Regions from separate parts of the Paenibacillus xanthanilyticus genome, predicted to be linked through region 1. Evidence: riboswitches for the same ligand, from Rfam matches in the RefSeq annotation. Region 1 holds a riboswitch; each other region holds the start of a gene.

Region 1 (4,257 bases):
AGTCCAGAGGGCGAAGTCTGAGCGTTTTCCAACGGAAAGCGCACTTCGGAAGCATATGCTTGGTTCCCCTCAGCGGAGGGGGAAGGGGGAGGAAGCCCCCCTTATTTCTTCAAATGATACGGCACCGTCGTGATGATGACGTCCCGGCGATACAGCAGATGCGCGCGGATGAGCAAGCTTGACTGGTTATGCAAAATATGGTGCCAGCCTTTCTTCGGAATGAATTGCGGGATGACGACGGTCACCTGCACGTTCATCTCGCCCGCTTTACGCTGCACCGTATCGATGAATTTCGTCAGCGGCTGGATGATGCTGCGGTACGGGGAATGCAGCGTGACAAGCCGCACGTCCGGCTGCCACTGCTTCCACTTCTCCTCGAAGACGGCCTCTTCCTCGCGCTCGAACGGGACGTGGACGGCGATGATCTGCTCCGGCTTCAGCGATTTGGCATAACGCAGCGAGTTCTCCACGACGTGGGTCATGCCCGCCACCGGCACAATAATAACGTTGCCCTCGATCGTGATCGGCGGTTCGCACGTGGACAGGCGGAGCTGGTCGCCGACGGCGTCGTAGTGCTTGCGGATCTGGCGGAAGAGCAAAATAATGAGCGGCAGGAAGACCAATACCGGCCAGACCTGCTGGAATTTCGTCAAGAAGAACATCAGCGTCACGACAAGGCAGATGAGCGCGCCGATGCCGTTGATCGCCAGCTTGAGCCCCCAGCCCTTCGGCTTCTCGCGAATCCACTTCAATAGCATGCCGGTCTGCGACAGCGTGAACGGAATGAAGACGCCGACCGCGTAGAGCGGAATCAGATGCTCGGTCTGGCCCTTGAATAGAATAATGAGCAGAATCGACGACAAGCCCAGCATGAGAATACCGTTCGAATACCCGAGGCGGTCGCCGCGCACGGTGAACATCCGCGGGATGAATTTATCCTTGGCGAGACTGACCGCCAGCAGCGGGAACGCGGAGTAGCCGGTATTGGCCGCTAGGATGAGGATCAGCGCCGTCGTGCCTTGGATGACGAAGTACATCGCGTTACGGCCGAACGTCTGCTCCGCGATCTCCGAGACGACCGTCACCTCGGGGTGCGGCGTAATCCCGTAATACCACGCCAGGAAGACGATGCCCGAGAAGAGGAGCGCCAATAGCAGGCCCATCGCGGCGAGCGTCTTCGCCGCGTTGTTGGGCGCGGGCGACTTGAAGTTCGGGATCGCGTTGGAGATCGCCTCTACCCCCGTCAGGGCGGAGCTGCCCGAGGCGAACGCCTTCAGCAGCAGGAAGAGGCTGATACCCGCGACGGGCGTGCCGAGGGAAGCATGCAGCTCGCGCGGCACATGGCCGCTGGCGATGTCGTAGATGCCCACGCCGATCATGATGAACAGCGCGAGCACGAATAGATAGACGGGGTACGCCAGCACCGAAGCGGATTCGGTCACCCCGCGCAAATTCAAGACCGTGATAAACAAAACGAACGCGATCGCGATCGGCACGGTATAGTCATGCAGCGACGGAAAGGCGGACGTAATCGCGTCCGTACCGGCCGATACGCTGACCGCCACCGTGAGGATATAGTCGACGAGCAGCGAGCCGCCGGCCACGAGCCCGGGCAAGATGCCGAGGTTCTCCTTGGAGACGACGTAGGCGCCGCCGCCGTGCGGATACGCATGGATAATTTGCCGGTACGACAGAATAAGCGCCAGCAGGAGCACCAGCACGCCGATCGCGATCGGAATCGAATACCAGAACGCGATGGGGCCGGCGGTCATCAGCACGATTAAAATTTGTTCCGGTCCGTAAGCGACCGAGGAGAGGGCGTCAGAGGACAGAATCGCCAGCGCCTTCGTTTTGTTCAGTTTTTGTTCGCCGAGCTCAGCCGATTTCAGAGGGCGCCCGATCAATAAACGTTTGAGTGCAGTAAACACCCGCATCACCACCCGGAGAATGTCATTGTCATTTCTTTACCCGCGCCCGCGCGCGTCCAAATAACGGCTTTACAAAAGAATGCTGCGCCTGGACCGCGTTTGGGGGCATGCCAAATAACGCAGAGGAAATACCCCTGCGTTCAACGTGCGAACGCCTAAGTTTTACCCCCCTCTAATAACGCTTACGAGGTTAGCTGACGGATTCGGGCGGTTAGAGTCGCCCTACGGCCTGCGCGCTTCGTGCGCGGATGCCGATTCACCCCTGCGAGCGCCGGCTTGCGGCGTCGCGTTTGGTTCCCCCGTTTTCCTGTTCGGAAATTCAGCGAATGTTGGATGCTGTACGCAAGCTATCATACTCCCGTGGCGCGCAGGGTGTAAAAGGACGAAGAAACGGCCGCTCCCGGGTGTAAGGCGGATTCGGACGGAAGCAGCGCTTACATGCGTCGTTATCGCAGCCAAGCTGTCTTTATCGCGGCGTTTTTCGCCTTTTCGCTGAAAACGGGCTGGAAGACCTACAAACAAGGCAAGGCCGGTAAACGAGGGGGAATGCGGCAGACCTCGGTCTGCGGGCGGCTTCTCTCGCGGCGAGCAATCGGCTGCCTGAATAGCCGGTCGTGTTTTTGGGAAATACCAAACGGGTATTAGATGGAAGCACAGTCCAAGTTAGTTAGGAAGGGGCAGGGGATATGGCACAAGCAAACGGGCAGGGGAGAGTTGAAGGGAAGGTCGCGGTCGTCACCGGCGCGGGATCGGGCATCGGACGCGCCGCGGCGCTGCGTCTGGCGGAGCAGGGCGCGAAGGTGGCGCTCCTCGACCGGGAAGAGGACCGGGTATCGGCCGTCCTGGCGCGCATCGAGAAGGCGGGCGGCGAAGCGCTTGCGATCGGCGCGGATATTTCGAGCAGCGAAGACATGGAGGCGGCGTACCGGAAGGTGGCCGAGAAATGGGGGCGGCTCGATATCGTATTCGCCAACGCGGGCATCAACGGCGTGCTCGCGCCGATCGAGACGATGACGCCGGAGGAATTCGGCACGACGATCGATATTAACCTCAAAGGCACGTTCCTGACGGTGAAACACGCGATTCCGGCATTGAAGGAGAACGGCGGGAGCATCATCGTCACGAGCTCGATCAACGGCAACCGCGTCTTCTCGAACATCGGCTTCAGCGCCTACAGCACGTCCAAGGCCGGACAAGTCGCCTTCACGAAGATGGCCGCGCTCGAGCTGGCCAAGTTCGGCATTCGCGTCAACGCGATCTGCCCGGGCGCCATCACGACGCATATCGACCAGAACACGGACCGCAAGCCGGAGCTTGACGAGGTAACGATCCCGATGGAGTTCCCAGAAGGCGATCAGCCGCTCGAGGATGGTCCGGGCAAGCCGGCGCAGGTCGCGAATCTGGTGCTGTTCCTGGCTTCCGACGAGTCGAATCATATCACGGGGACCGAAGTGTTCGTCGACGGCGCGGAGTCGCTGCTGCGGGGCTAAGCGTCGTGCCGCCGCATCCGCTTGCCGGCGAAAGAAGGCTGGCGGATGCAAGCAGCGGACGCGTTGTCCCGGCTGGGCCGAATTCACGCCGCAACCAAAGAAGGGCTGCTTCCGCACGTCGTCATCTCGCGATGACGTGCCGGAACAGCCCTTCTTGCCATGCAAACCTCCGTAAAATCCTCGCTTACCCTACATGGTGTCAAGCAAACGGTAACGCTGCAGCAGCCGCTTAACGGCTTCGAATTGCAGCGGTTTGGCCAGAAAATCGGCCATGCCGGCTTCCAGGCAGCGCTGGCGGTCGGCAGGCAGGACGTTGGCTGTCATGGCGACGACCACCGGCGTATGGGGCGCTTCGTTCGCGGCGAGCACCTGCCGGGTCGCCTCCAGTCCGTCCATGACCGGCATGCGCATATCCATCAGAATGAGCGCATACCGGTTGGCGGCCGACTTGGCCACCGCTTCCCCCGCCGTCCGCGGCGACATCGGCCCGGATGCCGAGCTTCTCCAGCATGCCAATTGTCAGCTTCTGGTTGATCTCGTTGTCGTCGGCGACCAGCACCTGCGGCGCCGCGGCGCCGATCGCCGGCGAGGTCTCTTCCGGGATAACCTCGAGCGTGCAGGAGAGCTCCCGGCTGCCGGCTTCGAACAACGAGGCGAAGCTAATCTCCGGAATGCGCGAAGGCGCCCGGCCTTCCAGGCCCGGCCTCTCGGCTCTGGCGGACGGTCTGCCCGCGCTTGCGGCAGGGGTGCCCGCCGGCAGGGTAGCGGTCAAGCCAGGCGTAGCCGCGCTTGCCTCCAGCACCATCGCATCGGCAGAGCCGACTAAGGTTAGGGCGTCA
Region 2 (4,257 bases), on a different contig from region 1:
TTAAGCTCCTGCAGCGATTTGCCGTTCAGGCACTTGGGAACCGCCAGTTCGGCGATCGTGTAGTCCTTAGACAGCTCGATATAGTCGAGCAAATTCGGCGATACGAGCTGATGCGCGACGCGAATGCCCATGTCCCGCTCCGGATAGACGACGCGGTCGACGCCGATTTTCTCCAGCACGCGGCCGTGCAGCTCGGTCATCGCCTTGCCAACCACCTTCTTGACGCCCAGATCCTTGAGTAGAATCGTCGTCAGGATGCTCGCCTGGATATCGTCGCCGATCGCCACGACCCCGCAGTCGAAGTTGCGCACGCCGATCGAGCGAAGCACGTCTTCGTCGGTTGCTTCCGCCACGACGGCATGCGTGAGGATTTGGCTTAGATCCTGCACCGCCTCCTCGTCCTTGTCGACGCCGAGCACCTCGTACCCCAATTTGACCAGCTCCTTGGCCAAGCTCGAGCCGAAACGTCCCAGACCAATGATGACAAACTGATTTTTCTTCATTTCATGGTTTCCCCTAACCTATCGTAATTTTCCCTTCCGGGTATCTGTACAGCTCTTTCTCCGCGCGCGGACCGACCGCGTAAGCGAGCGTGAGCGGGCCAAGCCGGCCGGCGAACATCGTGAGACTGATTAATATTTTGCCGATCAACGTCAGCTCGGGCGTTACGCCGAGCGACAAACCGACGGTGCCGAAGGCGGAGGTCGTCTCGAATAAAATTTTGAGAAATGCCTGATCCTCTGTCGTCGACAGCACCATCGTGACCGCGAGGACGAGCGCCAGCGACAGCACCGTAATCGTCAGCGCCTTGAGCACGCGATCGCGGGCCAGCCTCATATTAAAGAGGACGATGTCTTCTTTGCCCCGGATCATGGCGATAACGGCGGCGACGAGGGTGGTGAACGTCGTCGTCTTGATACCGCCCCCGGTTGAGCCCGGCGATGCGCCGATGAACATGAGCAGCACGATAAAGAATTGCGACGCCTGCCGGAGCGCCGCCAGATCGACCGTGTTCGGGCCAGCCGTGCGCGGCGAGACGGATTGGAACATCGCGGCCCAAATTTTGCCGTCCCAACTTAAGGACCCCAGCGTCTTCTGGTTGGTGAACTCGAAGATAAAGATGACGATCGCGCCAATGGCCAGCAAGGCGCCGGACATCGACAGCACCACTTTACTGTGGAGGGATAGACGCCTGCGCTGCTTATACTCTATAACATCCGACATGACGATAAATCCGATACCGCCCAAGATAATCAGCAGCATGGCGGTCATATTTACGATCGGGTCGTCCACGTAGCCCGTAAAACTGACATAGGGGGTGCCGAACTGCCCGAACAGGTCGAAGCCGGCGTTATTGAACATGGAGATGCCGTGCCAGACGCCGAAGTAGATGGCTTGACCAAGCGGCATATCGAACGACCAGCGAAACGCGAACAGCGTTGCCCCGATCAGCTCGATCGCCAGTGAGTAGAAAATCACTTTGCGGATAAGCCTTACGATCCCCTCCATGCTGCTCTGATTCATCGCTTCCTGCAGAATGAGCCGTTCCTTGAGCGATATCCGCTTCCGCAGCACGATCGCGAACAGCGTCGCCATCGTCATGAACCCGAGGCCGCCGACCTGGATGAGCGCCACGATAATAATCTGACCGGCGATGGACCAGTGGCTGCCCGTGTCGACCGTGACGAGACCGGTTACGCACGTCGCCGAGGTAGCGGTGAACACCGCGTCGATGAACGGCGTATACGTCCCGTCCCGCGAGGCGAAGGGCAGCGTGAGCAGAAAGCCGCCCAGCAGAATAATGAGCCCGAACCCGGTCACGAGAACACGCGGCGGCGACCACTTGGAGATCTTGAAATAATCGGCCATTCCGGCACCTTACCTTTTTTAGGATATAAGATCGTTTACCCGTTTTTGGGCACAAAAAAAAGCACTGGATCCCCAATGCTTGCGCCGTCGGTCCCATTCCAAATAAGCCTACGAGGTTAGCTGACGGATTCGGGCCTGGAAAGGCAGCCCTATTCGCTTCTTTGGACCTAGCGGTCCTGTCGCGAAATTCACCCCATGCCATCTGCAAGCAGGCCGCGAAGCGCGCACTGTCAGACAGCGTTATGGTTCCCCCGTTTTCATACGAAATTCGGCTGTAATCTTCAATTGCTACTCATTATAAGTCCGCCTGTCAAAAACACCAAGCACCGTACACGCAGATATTGAACCGAAATGCGGCAAAATACGTACGGGCGTACGAGAAATCGTCCCCGTTGTTGCATTATCGGCCAATTATCTCGCGCGCATTTCTTTTTTAATGTATTAACTGACAATTTAGCGCTTACTTATGATAGGGTACAAGTAAGGCTGATTGGTTTGCGTACCCAATCCGGAGATTGGGAATGCAGCATTCAGCCAGAGCTGATTGGTTTGCGTACCCAATCCGGAGATTGGGAATGCAGCAGCAAGGCTGATTGAGCAAATCAGCAATGGAGAAATACAAGATGGAGACAGGAGTATAGAAGCGAATCTTATATGTCCTGTCCTTCAAAAAGATTTCATGTCCGAAAGGCGGGTTGCTCGCATTGAATCGAATCGAGGTTACACCGAACTGGAAGCTCTACAGCTGGCTGGCAGCCGTAAGCGCGATCCTCTATTTGCTGGTTCAAGTCTTGCCGGCTACCGCGGGCGCTTTCTTCGGCTCCGGATCCGAGAAGGTCATCGCCAAATCGGAGGCCGAGCGGCGCTCCGCAGCCTTCCTGACGGAGCAGTTCGGCCTAGCGCCGAACGCCTCGCGCGCGTACCATCAATCCGATAAGCTGCTTTACGGCTATCTGGCGAAAGAAAAGCTGACAGAGGACTACGGGGACCGGTACGACCGGAAATTCCCAACCGATACCTATCAGGTAACGTCGACCTTGCCAGGCGAATACTCCGGCGAATTATACGTCTACGTACATATGGAGAGCGGCCAAATCATCAGCTGGCATAAGCCCCACGCGGCGGACGCGGCGCTCCCTGAACCGGAACAGCGCATCGCGGCGGCGGTCGACTTCGCCATCGAGCAGGGCTTCAAGCGCGATGCGCTCAAAGCGCAGAAGCAGCTGACCCGCGAAGGCGACGTACGGCTCGACGTCGCCGGCGAGGCCATCGGCGAGGCGAAGCTCTCGCTTCTGATCGGCACGGAGTCAAAGCCGGATGGCGGCGTATTGGTAACGAGATACGCCCCCGTTTTCCAGGTACCGGCCGACTATGAAGCGTATGTGGAGGAACAGGATGCGCTCGCTTCTTCGTTATCGCTGTTCGGCAGCACGCTCATGTCGCTCGTCCTGTTTATTCTGGCCGTTATCTATGCCGCGCTTTATCGCAAGCACACGTCGTTCGTCCGAGGTTGGCTAGTGGCCGCGATCTTCCTCGGGTTTTATCTGATCAACAATTTCAATATGATCGACGGCCTGGCCGCAAGCTTCGGCGAAATGGAGAACGCCCGCACCGTCGCGCTGATCGGCATGATCGTCCAAAGCTTCATCACGGTCGTCATGGCGGCGTCGGTCTATTTCTCGCTCGTGGGCGGAGACGGTCTATGGCGTTCCATGGGATGGCAGCTGTGGCCGAGAAGCAGCGAGCGGGGCTATGGCGAGCATATGTGGAACAGCATGAAACTCGGCTATCTCCTCGCGTTTATCTTGCTTGCGGTGCAGACGGTCATTCTGCTCATTCTGGAAAATGCGACGGATGCATGGGCCACGACCGACGTCATGCAATCGCCCTACAATTTCGGGGCCCCGTGGCTGTTCCCGCTGCTGGCCTGGTGCGCGGCTATCTCGGAGGAAGCCGTCTTCCGTTTCTTCGCGATCGGCCTGCTGAAGAAGTGGCTGCGCAGCACGTTCGTCGCGGCGCTGATTCCAACGGTGATATGGGCGCTCGGCCACGTGACGTACGCCATCTATCCCTCGACGACAAGATTGATCGAGCTTACGCTTCTTGGCCTTCTATTTAGTTATTTCTTCCTGCGTTTCGGCTTGGCCGCGGTCATCTTCGCGCACGCCATCTTCGACTCCGTCATGATGGCGATCTCGCTTATGTTCCTTGGACAGCCGGTTAACATCGCGCTTGGCCTCTTCTACATCGTGCTGCCTGTCGGCGTAGCCGCCGTATTGCGGCGATTGGGCACGCGAAAAGGGAGGAAACCGCCCCTCACGGTTCCTCCCTCAACGCTTCAATAATTTGGGCGGCGAGCTTCTCGCCGATCGACAGCGGCCGGAAATC
Region 3 (4,257 bases), 300 kb from region 1:
AGTGAACCGCATCCTTCGCGAGGTCGATCCCGGCTTCCCGGAGCAGGTCGCGGCGGTCATACGCAAAACGTACGAGAAACCGATCGTCATCAGTCTCGTCTCCAGCCAGATGGATGCCGACCGTATGGACTATTTGCTCCGCGACGCCTATTTTACAGGCGTTAACTACGGCACGTTCGACCTGGAACGCATCCTGCGCGTGCTTCGGCCGCATAAGGGAAGCATTGTCGTGAAAGAGAGCGGGATGCACGCGGTCGAGGACTATTTGATGTCCCGGTACCAAATGTATTGGCAAATCTATTTCCACCCCGTCACTCGCAGTTCGGAAATTATTCTGCGTCAGATCCTGCGCCGGGCCAAAGAGCTCTATATGAATGGTTATGCATTCGGCTGGATGATTGAACCGATTCGGAGGCTCATAAGCGGCACCATCGATGTTCCGAGTTACTTGGCGCTTGACGAGGCTCCGATGCAGACAGCCTTTACGCTCTGGCAATCGGAAGCAGATTCGCTGCTGGCCGACTTATGCCGCCGGTTCATGGACCGCAAGCTGTATAAGTATGTAACGATGGATGAGGCGGACGAGCCGTTGTGGGCTTCCATCCGGGAGCAATTCGCCGCGATCGGGCTCCATCCGGATTACCACTTGGAAGTCGATTTTCCGTTTGATTTGGCGTACGCTGTCTATCGGCCGGGGGCGCGCGGCGCGAAGAAGAATGATAAACCGCCGATCCTCGTGCTGGACCGTGACGACGTCGTATCGGAAATTTCGCAGAAATCCGATATCATTCGCTCGATTACGGGCATGCATCGAGGGAAATACCATTTGTATTACCCGCATGAGCCGCTGCTTGAATCAGCGGACAAACTAAGTCCCGAACTTCGCAAGCTGTTTGAACTGGATTAGAGAGGAGTTTCGCCCTTCATGTTAATCGACACGCATACCCATTTGGATTCGCATAAATTCGACGACGACCGCGCGGAAGTCATCGAACGGGCGCGCGGCGCGGGCGTCGAATTATTGGTAAATATCGGATTTAATCGGGAGACCATTCCGACGACGATGGCGCTTGCCGAGCAGTACGACTTCATCTATGCGGTGGTGGGTTGGCACCCGACCGACAGCCTCGATTACGGTCCTTCCGATCTCGACTGGATTGCCTCGCTGTGCGACCACCCAAAGGTGGTCGCGATCGGGGAAATCGGGCTGGATTATTATTGGGATACGTCCCCCAAGGACGTGCAGCAGCGGGTGTTCCGGGAGCAAATCGAGCTCGCGAAATCCAAGCGCAAGCCAATCGTTATTCATAATCGGGATGCGCACGAGGATGTTGTTAGGATTTTGAAAGAAAGCGATGCCAAACAGGTTGGCGGGATCATGCATTGCTTCTCTGGCAGCTGGGAGACGGCCAAGCAGTGCTTGGACATGAACTTCTATATTTCGTTTGGCGGGCCGGTCACGTTCAAGAATGCGCGGGTGCCGAAAGAGGTGCTTGCGAGGGTTCCGCTCGACCGTCTGCTGATCGAAACGGATGCCCCATATTTGGCCCCGCACCCTCATCGAGGCAAGCGCAACGAGTCTGCTTTCGTCCGTCTTGTAGCAGAAACCGCTGCGGAAATAACAGGAAAAACACTGGAAGAAATTGCGGAAATCACAAGCGAAAACGCCAGGAAATGTTTTTCCATCGAACGAAAATAGCCCAAAACGGGAGCATTTTGAATGATTCGGGTGAAAAAACTTGTTTTGGTTGGATAAATTGCGGTTTTTTCGAGACATTTTCCTTTAAATTCGGTAAAATCGTCCTTTATCTCATCTTTACAATCTGGAGCAAAAGACGGTATCATTCATCTCAGGGCTTTCAAGATGTATTCCATTTCCAATAACGCTTAATCTCCGGAAACGGAGAGCGGGGGAACCAAATGAGGACTTGTGCCGGGGCATATGCGAGCACGCAAGTCGCGTTGAATTCTTCTAGGGGTGAATTTCAGCTGCGGCGCGCCTAAGTAGCGCTGACAGCCGAATAGGGCGACTCTCTCGCCCGAATCCGACAGCTAACCTCGCAAGCGTCATAAGAGAGATCAACTCGTGCATCCATTCCATGCTACCCGTGTCCCACAGGAAGCCACGAAGCAGATCTTCTGTCGTCGGCTTCTTTTTATTTTGAATATTGCGAATTGTGGCGACATAGTGTGATTCATGGAGGAGGTATGAGGGAGTAATTGGAAGAAGCGGGCTTCATGCGCGCTAAATCTAATAGTCGACGCGTCTAAATCTATTTCATGCGTAACAGGGCGGCGGGGCTATGTAAGGAGGACCGAAGAAGTGGGCATAATCCAAGTTAAGGACACCCATGGGAAACGATCATCCAGCATGTCTTTCGCATTGCGATGGAAGCATGAGAACGTGCGTTTAATTGTTCTAAGCGCTATGATCTCAATCGCTATGACTTTCATGTTTCTGGTGTTGTTGTACGGAACGGCTGACAAGCGCGTCTCCGTAGTGTTGAATGGACAAGAAAACATTGTGGAAACCAAACAATGGGTCCTGCAACGCCTACTGGATGAACAAGCCATTACGGTGGGGCCGTATGATAAGGTGTCGTTGCCTTTGAATGCGGGCGTAAAAGACGGTGATCGGGTGGTCATCGAGCAAGCGGTTCCCTTAACCGTGAAGGCTGACGGCAATGTAAGAACGGTGTACACGACAGAAAGAACGGTACAGGCGGCGATCGATCAAGCTAACATATCGATTCGCAGTGAAGACAAGGTGCTGCCGTCGAAAGACGCGGCCATCGAACCGAACATGACCGTAACGGTCGTTCGGATCGACAAGCATGTGATGCAAAACAAGTATGAAGTGCCATTCACTACTGTTACCAAGACCGATCCGACGCTGCTTGAAGGGAAGAAGAAGACCATTCAGGCGGGTAAGGCCGGCATTGTCGTGAAGAAATACGAGAAGGTATTCGCGGACGGCAAGCTTGTCTCGCATACCTTCGTCTCCAAGTCGACTCAAAGCGATGCGGTCAACCAAATCGTGGCGGTCGGCACGAAGAAACCCGTGGTCACGCTGACGAAGGGCGGGGTGTCGTTCCAGGCGAAGAAGACGCTGAAGAATGTGACGCTCACCGCATATACGGCAGGTCTGGCGTCTACGGGCAAAACCGAATCCGATCCGGGGTACGGCATCACGAGATCCGGCTCCCGCGTCACGGAAGGCCGCACGATCGCGGTCGACCCGAAGGTCATTCCGATCGGATGGTGGGTGTACATCGAAGGCATCGGATTCCGCCGCGCGGAGGATACCGGCAGTGCCATCAAAGGCAACAAGATCGACGTTTACTACGATAGTGAAGACTATGCGGAGAAATTCGGTCGCAAGAAGGGCTACACCGTGTACGTGCTGGGTCCCAAAAAGCCCGAGGCGATCTAGCGCGCCGCAGGTGGTCGTAGTTACAATTTATCGTCAAACTAAAGCAATTATGCCATGATAAGAAGAGGCCTCGCCTCTTCTTTTTGTACGTTTGTCCGGAAGGGATGTCAGGGTAGTCCATGATCAAAGAAATCATCGTCGTCGAAGGCAAAGACGACACCGTTGCGATCAAGCGGGCCGTCGAGGCCGAGACCATCGAGACCGGCGGATCCGCAATCGGCGAAGCGGTGCTGAAGCGGGTGGCGCTCGCACATGAACGGCGGGGCGTCATCATTTTCACCGATCCGGATCATGCCGGGGAGCGCATACGCAAAATCGTCGCGCAGCGGGTCCCGGGCTGCAAGCATGCCTTCCTTCCACAGGAGGAGGCGCTGTACAAGGGCGATATCGGCGTGGAGAACGCGAAGCCGGAGGCGATTCGCCGCGCGCTAGCGAGCGTTCGCACGGAAGCGATCGAAGGACAAGCAGACGAGGCTCAAATTACGTGGGATGACCTGATGCGGGCCGGTCTGCTCGTGCACCCGGCTGCGGCGGACCGCAGACTGCGCATGGGCAACTTGCTCGGCATCGGCTATGCCAACGGCAAGCAGTTCTTCAAGCGCTGCACGATGTTCCGCATCACGCGGGAGGAATTCGACCGAGCGCTGGCGCAGATGGATCAAGAAACCGGAGGAAGCGGCCAATGACAACCAACATCGAGGTGGCGACACCGAAGCGGACGAAGGACATCATCCAGAAGTACGGCTTCTCGTTCAAGAAGAGTCTGGGACAGAACTTCCTGATCGATCAAAATATTTTGCGCAAGATCGTCTCCGCCGCCGGTC

What was found. Region 1 has a riboswitch for cyclic di-AMP ahead of ACFSKT_RS28860 (APC family permease). Riboswitches for the same ligand answer to the same signal wherever they lie in the genome.
Region 2: linked by a shared signal. The riboswitch ahead of ACFSKT_RS13845 (TrkH family potassium uptake protein) and the one ahead of ACFSKT_RS28860 (APC family permease) in region 1 are both predicted to bind cyclic di-AMP.
Region 3: linked by a shared signal. The riboswitch ahead of ACFSKT_RS30120 (G5 domain-containing protein) and the one ahead of ACFSKT_RS28860 (APC family permease) in region 1 are both predicted to bind cyclic di-AMP.

What each region holds. Positions count from the first base shown of each region.
Region 1 is NZ_JBHUHA010000002.1:2,575,500-2,579,756, reverse strand. Features, by position in the region: gene ACFSKT_RS28860 (APC family permease) at 102-1,934, opposite strand; cyclic di-AMP (ydaO/yuaA leader) riboswitch at 2,092-2,263, opposite strand; gene ACFSKT_RS28855 (SDR family oxidoreductase) at 2,615-3,418, shown strand; gene ACFSKT_RS28850 (response regulator) at 3,608-3,829, opposite strand.
Region 2 is NZ_JBHUHA010000001.1:3,245,557-3,249,813, forward strand. Features, by position in the region: gene ACFSKT_RS13840 (potassium channel family protein) at 1-503, opposite strand, end outside; gene ACFSKT_RS13845 (TrkH family potassium uptake protein) at 517-1,869, opposite strand; cyclic di-AMP (ydaO/yuaA leader) riboswitch at 1,960-2,153, opposite strand; gene ACFSKT_RS13850 (CPBP family intramembrane glutamic endopeptidase) at 2,574-4,214, shown strand; gene uvrC (excinuclease ABC subunit UvrC) at 4,186-4,257, opposite strand, start outside.
Region 3 is NZ_JBHUHA010000002.1:2,874,638-2,878,894, forward strand. Features, by position in the region: gene ACFSKT_RS30110 (HD domain-containing protein) at 1-907, shown strand, start outside; gene ACFSKT_RS30115 (TatD family hydrolase) at 926-1,699, shown strand; cyclic di-AMP (ydaO/yuaA leader) riboswitch at 1,875-2,083, shown strand; gene ACFSKT_RS30120 (G5 domain-containing protein) at 2,453-3,433, shown strand; gene rnmV (ribonuclease M5) at 3,553-4,119, shown strand; gene rsmA (16S rRNA (adenine(1518)-N(6)/adenine(1519)-N(6))-dimethyltransferase RsmA) at 4,116-4,257, shown strand, end outside.